DNA from 3 places in the Cupriavidus sp. YAF13 genome. Region 1 is predicted to be linked to each of the others. Evidence: predicted binding sites of a transcription regulator. Region 1 holds the regulator's gene; each other region holds the start of a gene.
The links. The regulator sigma-54, encoded in region 1, starts transcription at its own class of promoters, with help from an activator protein. The targets are predictions, from matches to a motif close to TGGCANGNAANCTGCTTT.
Positions count from the first base shown of each region.

Region 1 (3,221 bases):
AAGGGCGGCAAGCAAGCCTATATCCGCCAGAAGCGCGACAACGTCGACGAGTACATCGACGGCTGGGGCGACCGCATCGAATATGACGGCAAGCAGGAGTTGTCCAAGCTGATCGGGCGCGCCCGCATGGCTCGCCTGGCCGGCGCCAAGCTGGTCGACGAGATCCGCGGCGCGGTGATCACCTATGACAGCCGCAACGAGTTCTACACGGCCAGCGGCGGCGCCGAGAACGCGACCGCGGGCAGCCCGTCGGGCCGCGTGCGCGCCGTGCTGTCGCCGCGCCAGGAGCAGCCCGCCAGCGGTGCCGCAGCCAACCCGCTGCCGCTCAAGCCGGCCACGGCTCCCGTCAACCCCTGACCCACGGATTCTGACTTCACCTTCATGACCGCTACCCAAACCGCACCGTCCCAGCCCGCCACCCTGAAGGACAGCAGCACGCTGGTCGTGCGCCACCTGAAGAAGCGCTACGGCTCGCGCACCGTGGTCAAGGACGTGTCGCTCGACGTGAAGAGCGGCGAGGTGGTCGGCTTGCTGGGCCCCAACGGCGCGGGCAAGACCACGTCGTTCTACATGATCGTGGGGCTGGTGGCGCTGGACGAGGGCGATATCGTGCTCGACGACAAGCACATCAGCGGCCTGGCCATCCATGAGCGAGCGCGCATGGGCCTGTCCTACCTGCCGCAGGAAGCCTCGGTGTTCCGCAAGCTCAATGTGCAGGAGAACATCCGCGCGGTGCTGGAGCTGCAGCTCAACGATGGCAAACCCCTGGGCAAGGCCGAGATCGAGCGCCGGCTGGACACCCTGCTGGATGACCTGCAGATTGCCCACCTGCGCGACAACCCGGCGCTATCGCTGTCCGGCGGCGAGCGCCGCCGCGTGGAAATCGCCCGCGCGCTGGCCTCCGCGCCGCGCTTCATCCTGCTCGACGAGCCCTTCGCCGGTGTCGACCCGATCGCGGTAGGCGAAATCCAGCGCATCGTCAGCTTCCTCAAGGCACGCAATATCGGCGTGCTGATCACCGACCACAACGTGCGCGAGACGCTGGGCATCTGCGACCACGCCTACATCATCAGCGAAGGCGCGGTGCTGGCGTCCGGGCAGCCTGAGGACATCATCGCCAACGAGTCGGTGCGCAAGGTCTACCTGGGCGAGAACTTCCGCATGTAAGGGCGCGTGGCGCCTGCCGCGCATCGGCCCCCGGGCGGCTTCGGTGTCGCCTTTTATCCTTCAAACGATCATAGCGACACCAGCGATAGCAATTTCCGTTCCATCAGTACGGAAGTTGAGCATAAAATAGGTCGCATGAAACCGTCGCTACAGCTCCGCCTCTCGCAGCATCTCGCGCTTACGCCGCAACTCCAGCAGTCGATCCGGCTGCTGCAACTGTCCACGCTTGAACTGCAGCAGGAAGTGGAACAGGCGCTGACCGAGAACCCCTTGCTCGAGCGTGAGAACGACTGGCTGGACAGCCCGTTGCGCGTGTCTTCGGACGGCTCGGTGAACCTGCAGAGCGCGCCCGCGCCGGCGCCCGCCGATGGCCAGGGCACCAGCGAGAACCGCCCGGATGGCGCCCCCGAAGCCGACGACAGCTACTCCGACAGCAACGAGGATTACGGCAGCGACTGGAGCCTGGACGACTTCGCCCGCCGCCCGCAAGGCGAAGACGACGAAAAGACCCCGATGCAGCTGCGCGACGCCGAGCCCACGCTGCGTGAACACCTCATGGAACAGCTGGCGCCGCTCAAGATTTCCCTGCGCGACAAGGGGCTGGCTATCTTTCTGGTCGAATCCCTGGACGATGATGGCTACCTGAGCACGACGCTCGAGGAAATCTGCAGCGAGCTGCCGGAGGAGCTCGAGTTCGAGGTCGACGAGATCCAGGCTGTGCTCACGCTGCTGCAGAGCTTCGATCCGCCGGGCGTCGGGGCACGCAACGCCGCCGAGTGCCTGGCGCTGCAATTGCGCAGGCTCAAGCATCCGCAGCGCGAACTGGCGCTGAGCATCGTCACCAACCACCTCGAGCTGCTGGCGGTGCGCGATTACACGCGCCTTAAAAAGGCGCTGCAAGTGGACGAGCCGGAACTCAAGGCCGCCCATGAACTGATCCGCTCGCTCGCGCCCTATCCCGGCCATGCCTACAGCCGGCCAGAAGCGGATTTCGTGGTGCCCGATGTTTTTGTTCGAAAGTTGAGCGGCGGATGGATCGCCCACCTAAACCCGGATGTGATGCCGCGGCTACGCATCAACGACATGTACGCGCAGATTTTGCGCGGTGCAAAAGGCGATGCAGGCGCGGCCGGATTGCAGCAAAAGCTGCAGGAAGCACGCTGGTTGATCAAGAATATCCAGCAAAGGTTCGACACGATATTGCGCGTCGCACAAGCCATTGTCGAACGTCAAAAGAACTTCTTCACCCACGGTGAAATTGCGATGCGCCCCTTGGTTTTGCGGGAGATTGCCGATACACTGGGTTTACACGAGTCCACCATCTCTCGGGTGACTACCAATAAATACATGGCAACGCCGATGGGGACTTTCGAGCTGAAGTATTTTTTCGGCTCTCACATATCCACAGAAACCGGCGGCGCGGCCTCATCAACGGCAATCCGTGCGTTGATCAAGCAATTGATAGGAGCCGAAGACGCTAGGAACCCCTTGTCCGACAGCCGGATTGCCGAATTGCTCGGCGAGCAAGGCTTTGTGGTAGCACGGCGTACCGTTGCCAAATACCGCGAAGCGCTCAAGATTCCCGCGGTCAATCTCCGTAAGACTTTGTAGCCGAGCTGCATCGCCTGCCTGATGCAGCTCTTTCAGAAGGAGAAACGCTATGAACTTCAAGATCAGTGGACACCACTTGGACATCACGCCCCCTCTGCGTGAGTACGTGGAAACGAAACTGGAGCGTATCGTCAGGCATTTCGATCAAGTCATTGGCGTAAGTGTGCTGCTCTCTGTCGACAATACAAAAGAAAAGGACCGGCGGCAGTACGCGGAAATCAATCTACATCTCAAGGGCAAGGACATCTTTGTCGAAGCGCATCATGAAGACCTGTATGCCGCTATCGACGCACTGGTCGACAAGCTCGACCGGCAGGTGATTCGCCACAAGGATCGCGTGCAGAGCCACGACCGTGAAGCGGTCAAGTATCAGATGGCCGCATCGCAGATGCAGCAATGACCGTGCCTGACGGCCCACATACCGGGCCGTCGGTGTCAGTCCC
Region 1 is NZ_JBFRDD010000006.1:140,934-144,154, reverse strand. It holds gene lptA (lipopolysaccharide transport periplasmic protein LptA) at 1-357, shown strand, start outside; gene lptB (LPS export ABC transporter ATP-binding protein) at 382-1,167, shown strand; gene AB4061_RS07460 (RNA polymerase factor sigma-54) at 1,303-2,778, shown strand; gene hpf (ribosome hibernation-promoting factor, HPF/YfiA family) at 2,828-3,178, shown strand.

Region 2 (3,221 bases), on a different contig from region 1:
AATAACGCGGCAATTAGGGCTAACACTTAGCCACCGGCTGCGGGAAGAATGGCCGTGACCCTGCTGCTCAAGCGAGTGAACAGAGCACTGACGTCGGTGCCTAGTTGAGTGACCGTGGTGATAAGAGCCAGAGCAATGAGACCTGCAATCAACCCATACTCGATTGCAGTTGCCCCTTGTTCGTCCCGAAGAAAGCGTGTCAAAGCGTTTTTCATGATGTCACTCCGATTTTGATTTAATACATCACCCAGCGTCCGCTTACCCCTTCGATACCACCTCGCTCTTGTGGCCAGGTTAGTACCGAGCGGTAACGCTGGTGAACAATTTATAGATCAAAGCCATGTCTCAACCATACCCCCCTTGGAGTTATAGTTGTCTCAGCATAATGGCTGACGTCCGTTTGAAAACAGTGTTTTTTTAAAGAGCAAAAGTTCTACTCGCGTCAAATACCACACCCGTTCGGGTGAGCCATGTGGCGCGGTGTCATGTAAAAGGATGCGCAGCCGCGGGGTAAGGACGACTGCGCACCGTAAAGACGTATTCGGCGTATTCGACGTATTCGACGTATTCAGATCAACGATTAACGAGCCAGGCCGCCGAGCAGATTGGTCAGCCCCGGCGCGTTCGGCGTGGTCGATGTCGTCGAAGCCGCACCCGCTGCCGTGTTGCGCGCGCCGCTAAGCACACCCGTCACAGGTGCCAGCAAACCGGCCAGAGGTCCCAGCGCGCCGGCAGTGCCAGTGCCTGCGGAAGCGCCACCCGTCACGCCGCCAAGCAAGCCGGTCACGGGTGCCAGTGCGCCTGCTGCGCCTGCGCCCGAGCTGGAACCGCCCGCGATGCCACCCAGGGGCAGGTTGCCGAGCAACCCGCCGAGCGGATTGCCGCCGGTGCCGTTGCCGTGCACCAGCACACCGGCCCCGGCGACGGTCTTGCCGGCTTCGGTCACGATACCGCCGAGGCTGGAGACCAACGGGGCCTGGCTATTGGTCAGCAGGCTGCCGCCGCTGGCCACGGAGTTGCCAAGGGTGGCCAGCAGCTTGTCCAGCGGCGCGCCAAGGCCGGTGGCGCCGCCAACCGTTTGCGTAACGGTGGTGAGCTGCGTGGTCAGCGGCACGATCACCTTGCTCACGCTGCCGGTGACTTGCGCCACGGGACCGGTCGAGAGCGCCTCGCCGAGCTTGCCGCCAGCCATCGTCACCGCGCCGCCAACCTGATTGACCAGGCCGCCCACGGGTGTAGTCACCGCACCTAGCGGCGCCAGTTGCCCGGTACCGAGGCTGCTCACGAGATCACCCGCGCTCGATACCGTGACGCCGGCTTTCTGCACCACGTTGCCCGTGCTGGACACGGTGATGCCAAGCGGATCGGTGACTGCACCCATATTGCCAAGGCCGTCGCGCACACCCACGCCTAGCGTGCCGACCGTGTTACCCGCGTTTACCACTACGCCGCCGAGCGCGTTGCGCGTGGCGTCAGGAAGCAGCGGCACTTGCGCAGCCTGGATCTGCTTGCCGATATCGCTCACCGCGTTGCCGGTTGCCACCACCGTATTGCCCGCGCCTTCAGTGACCTTGGCGGTGGGCGTGGTGTCGGGCGTCGCAGCCGGTTTGTTCGGAGGAGGCGTGGTTGGCGTGACGGCGCTGGGGCTCACGCCGCTACCGGATCCGCCGGAGGAGCAACCTGCCAGCAGCAACAGTGCGGCGGCACAGGCGAGGGTCATGGATGACATCGGGGCGAAATGCGCTTTCATGGGATCTCCTGGTCTTCCTCGCGGAAGGTTCTCCTTTGGAACTGCAATCGAATTGGCTCTTGGACGATGCATGCGAAGCCTTGAGCGCGGAACGCAATACCGCAATACCGCAATACGACTAGGGCGTTTGCTCCGCGCCGCGCTGTGCGCCGCGCTTGTCGGGAGCCAATACCGCAAGCTGCGTGCCACCCGCGTGGCACGCAGCCGGCAATGCAGTCCATCAACCCTGGCGCCGCCGTGCAAACCGTTGTTTGACGCGGGATGGCGAACATGGGCCAGCCACGCGTCGCGTTGCACAACAAGGCGGCCCCATGCCGCGCGGCGTGTTACGTGCTACGTAACGTGTTCCCCCCTCGATGTTCCCGATGCGCAACTGCGCACGCACAGTCTGCCCACACGCTGCCGACACGGTGGCATGCGACCGCGGCGCAGGGAACAAGTCCACGTTGTTCCCTATGGGCGCCACGGCGTTACGTAACGCGTAACACCGAAACACCGCACAGCGCGCTCATGTCTGGTCCTTTCCCGGCTATGTCTCATCCTCTTCAAACCCAGGCGTGGCAAGGCCTGGCACGTCTTTATCGGGTGTCCGCGCGCGGTCCGGCGGCATGCTGGCACGCACTGGCACACCCTTTGCGCTATGCAGTGACACCACGGCAGGCGCCACGCGCACCGTGATTTCACGACGAGAAGAAAAAAGGGAAAAGGTCATGCGTACTCAACAGATCCTCATCACGGCACTGCTCGGCTCGCTGTTGGCACTCGGCGGTTGCGCAAGCGGTGGCGGCACGACGTCCATGGATACCGGCAGCGGTGCGGGCAGCAGCAATGGCGGCGGTACCAGCGCAGGCACCACCGGCACCACCGGCAGCGGCAGCGGCACCAACGCAGGCACGGGCGGTGGCAGCAACGGTGGCAATTCCGGCGGAAACAATGGCGGCAATAACGGCGGCAACAATGGCGGCAATAACGGTGGCAACACAGCCGCGCTGACGCCGACCAGCAAGATCGTCGATCAAGCGGGTGGCGTCGTAACCTCGGCCGGCAACGTGGTGAGCGACCTCGGCACGCAGATCAAGAACACCAACCTGCCGATTCTCTCGACCCAATCCAAGGAGGGCCTGGGCGGCGTGGTCGGCTCGCTCGGCGCCGCGGTCAGCACCCTGGGCAACGGCGTGCAAAACGGCCTGGGCAACATCCCAAATGCCACCAACCCGCTCGGCACCACGGTGGCAAGCACCGGCGGCGTGGTCAGCCAGGTGGGCAATGCCGTGACCAACGCCGGCTCGCTCGTCAGCGGCCTGGGCAGCGGTCCGCTGTCGCCCCTGGCAGCCGTCACCACGCCGGTGGGCTCACTGGTTTCGCAAATCGGCACCGCGGTCAATGGCGCGGGCGCCCAGCTCGGCGCGGCCCTCTCGACCGGCCCCGTGGAGCAGCTCACCGGCGGCGTCAGCAAGCTTATCGTGCCGCT
Region 2 is NZ_JBFRDD010000036.1:34,062-37,282, reverse strand. It holds gene AB4061_RS26380 (prepilin peptidase) at 1-26, opposite strand, end outside; gene AB4061_RS26375 (Flp family type IVb pilin) at 27-215, opposite strand; gene AB4061_RS26370 (collagen-like triple helix repeat-containing protein) at 581-1,750, opposite strand; gene AB4061_RS26365 (hypothetical protein) at 2,280-2,462, opposite strand; gene AB4061_RS26360 (collagen-like triple helix repeat-containing protein) at 2,461-3,221, shown strand, end outside.
Region 2: a site for sigma-54 is predicted at 1,921-1,938, ahead of AB4061_RS26370 (collagen-like triple helix repeat-containing protein). Genes of this name have one in related genera too.

Region 3 (3,221 bases), on a different contig from region 1:
GGCGCAGGTGACGCCATGAAACGCGTGCTCGGGATCCTGCTATGGCTGGCAGCGCAGGCGGCGCTGGCGCAGGAAGGGGACTACCGCCTGGCGCCACGCCAGGTCGCCGCCGACGTGTGGCTGCTGGAAGGGGCGAACGCGGATTTCACGCCAGACAACGGCTGCAACATCATCAACACCGCCTTTATCGACACGGGTGATGGCGTGGTGGTGATCAATACCGGGCCGTCGCGCCAGTACGGCGAGCAGCAGCGCCGTGCCATTGCTTCGGTCACGGCGGCGCCGGTACGGCTGGTGCTCAATCTCAACCTGCATCCGGACTACTTCTTCGGCAACCAGGCCTATGCCGACGTGGGCGGCAGCGCGCTGGCCGGCACCATCGACGGCGCCCGGCGTGAAGGGCCCGCTTATGCCGACAACCTCTATCGCCTGTGCGGCAACTGGATGCGCGACACCGAACCGGCGCCGCCGCGCCACGTGCTGGCCCCAGGCCGGCGCACGATCGGCAGGCACACCTTCGATCTGATCCGGATGGACGGCCACACCGCCGACGACCTGGTGATCGTGGACCGCAGCGCCGGCATTGTGTTCGCGGGCGGCGTGGCGTTCCGCGAGCGCGTTCCGACCACACCGCACGCGGATCTCAAGCGCTGGCTGGCCAGCCTGGACCATTTGCAGGCGCTGCTGCGCGACAGCGGCGCGCGGCTGCTGATCCCCAGCCACGGACCGGCGCTCGGCAGCGCGGACGCCATTGCGCAGACACGCGGCTACCTGCAGTGGCTGGATGCCCGCATGACCCAGGCGGCATCCGAGGGGCGCGACCTGGCCGAGGTGATCGCCATGCCGGTGCCGGACGCATACGCACGCTGGGGCGCCATGCCGGCGGAGTACCTGCGCAATGTGACGCACCTCTACCCGGCGTATGAGGACGCCGCGTTGAGACGCTGAATCAGGGCAGGCGTGCTGTTCAAATCCGCAACAACGGCAACGGAGTGTTCCGCGCTGGTACGCCATCAAGGCATCGGCAGGCCGCTATTGGGCCGCTATGGGACCGGATACGGGTGTTTTCCATTGGCATGGGAATTGCCAAGAGTCTGTCTGGTGTGTGTGGCACACCGGCGAAGATCGACAACAAGAGAGAGGAGCAGACAATGAGGACGTTACGCGTGATGATGGTGCTCGCGGCAACTACTGCGAGCCTGGTGGCGCAGGCCGCGGTGACCGATGCCATGATCGAGAACGACGCGAAGTCGCCGGGCGACGTGCTGTCGTGGGGGATGGGCCCGCAAGGCCAGCGCTTTTCCACGCTGAACCGCATCAACACAAAGAACATCAGCCAGCTGGTGCCGGCCTGGTCGTTCTCGTTTGGCGGCGAGAAGCAGCGCGGGCAGGAAGCGCAGCCCTTGATCCACGACGGCAAGATGTTCGTGACCGCCTCCTATTCGCGCATCTACGCGCTCGACCTGAAGACAGGCGCCAAGCTGTGGAAATATGAGCACCGCCTGCCCGAAGGCATCATGCCCTGCTGCGACGTGGTCAACCGTGGCGCGGCCCTGTACGACAACCTGGTGATCTTCGGCACGCTCGACGCGCAACTGGTAGCGCTGGACCAGAAGACCGGCAAGGTGGTGTGGAAGGAGAAGATCGAAGACTATGCTGCCGGATACTCCTACACGGCGGCCCCCCTGATCGTCAAAGGCATGGTGCTGACCGGCGTCTCGGGCGGCGAGTTCGGCGTGGTGGGGCGGGTCGAGGCACGCGACGCCAAGACCGGGCAGATGGTGTGGTCCAGGCCCGTGGTGGAAGGCCATATGGGCTACAAGTATGACAAGGACGGCAACAAGACCGAGAACGGCGTGACCGGCACCCAGAACGCCAGCTGGCCGGGCGAGACCTGGAAGACGGGCGGCGCGGCCACCTGGCTCGGCGGCACCTACGATCCGCAGACCGGCCTTGCCTACTTCGGCACCGGCAACCCGGGGCCGTGGAACAGCCACATGCGCAAGGGCGACAATCTGTATTCGGCCTCCACCGTTGCGCTCGATCCCGCCACCGGCAAGATTGTCTGGCACTACCAGAACACCCCGAACGATGGCTGGGACTTTGACGGCGTCAACGAGTTCGTGACCTTCGACCAGGACGGCAAGCGCCTGGGCGGCAAGGCCGACCGCAATGGCTTCTTCTACGTCAACGACGCCACCAGCGGCAAGCTGGTGAACGCTTTCCCCTTCGTCAAGAAGATCACCTGGGCCAGCAGCATCGACCTCAAGACCGGACGACCCAACATGATCGCGGAAAGCCGGCCGGGCGACCCGGCGGCGGGCAGCGATCCGAAGAAGGGCCAGTCCGTGTTCGCCGCGCCGGGCTTCCTCGGCGGCAAGAACCAGCAGCCGATGGCCTACAGCCCGCAGACCGGCCTGTTCTATGTGCCGGCCAATGAATGGGGCATGGATATCTGGAACGAACCCGTGGGCTACAAGAAGGGCGCTGCCTTCCTCGGCGCCGGCTTCACCATCCATCCGCTCAACGAGGACTACATCGGCTCGCTGCGCGCGATCAACCCCAAGACCGGCAAGATCGAGTGGGAAGTCAGGAACTACGCGCCGCTGTGGGGCGGGGTGATGACCACTGCCGGCGGGCTGGTGTTCTGGGGCACGCCGGAGGGCTACCTGAAGGCCGCGGATGCCAAGACCGGCAAGGAACTGTGGAAGTTCCAGACGGGCAGCGGCGTGGTGGCGCCGCCGGTTACCTGGGAGGAGGGCGGCGAGCAGTATGTGGCGGTGGTGTCGGGCTGGGGCGGCGCCGTGCCGCTGTGGGGCGGGGAAGTCGCCAAGCGCGTGAATTTCCTGGAGCAGGGCGGATCGGTGTGGGTGTTCAAGCTGCACAAGAGCTGAATGCTGCCGGACACCATGTAGCGTAGCTGTCCTGCGCGTGCCGGCATCGCACACCGACGCCGGCACGCGCAAGGGCGGGTCGATGATCAGAGCATTGGGATGTAGATATGCAGAAGGCGAAAGGATTCCTGCCGTTGACGGCCACGGTCGCGATGGTGGCGATGGTGCTGTGTGCCGCCCGGGTCGAAGCGGCGCCCGACATGCAGGCGCTGGCTGACAAGAGCGGCTGTTTTTCTTGTCACGGCATGAAGACCAAGGTAGTCGGGCCAGGCTTTGCCGAGGTGGCGGGCAAGTACAAGGGCGACGGGGAAGCACCCGATCGGCTCG
Region 3 is NZ_JBFRDD010000060.1:22,955-26,175, reverse strand. It holds gene AB4061_RS33625 (quinoprotein dehydrogenase-associated SoxYZ-like carrier) at 1-19, shown strand, start outside; gene AB4061_RS33620 (quinoprotein relay system zinc metallohydrolase 1) at 16-948, shown strand; gene AB4061_RS33615 (PQQ-dependent methanol/ethanol family dehydrogenase) at 1,152-2,894, shown strand; gene AB4061_RS33610 (c-type cytochrome) at 3,047-3,221, shown strand, end outside.
Region 3: a site for sigma-54 is predicted at 1,073-1,090, ahead of AB4061_RS33615 (PQQ-dependent methanol/ethanol family dehydrogenase). Genes of this name have one in related genera too.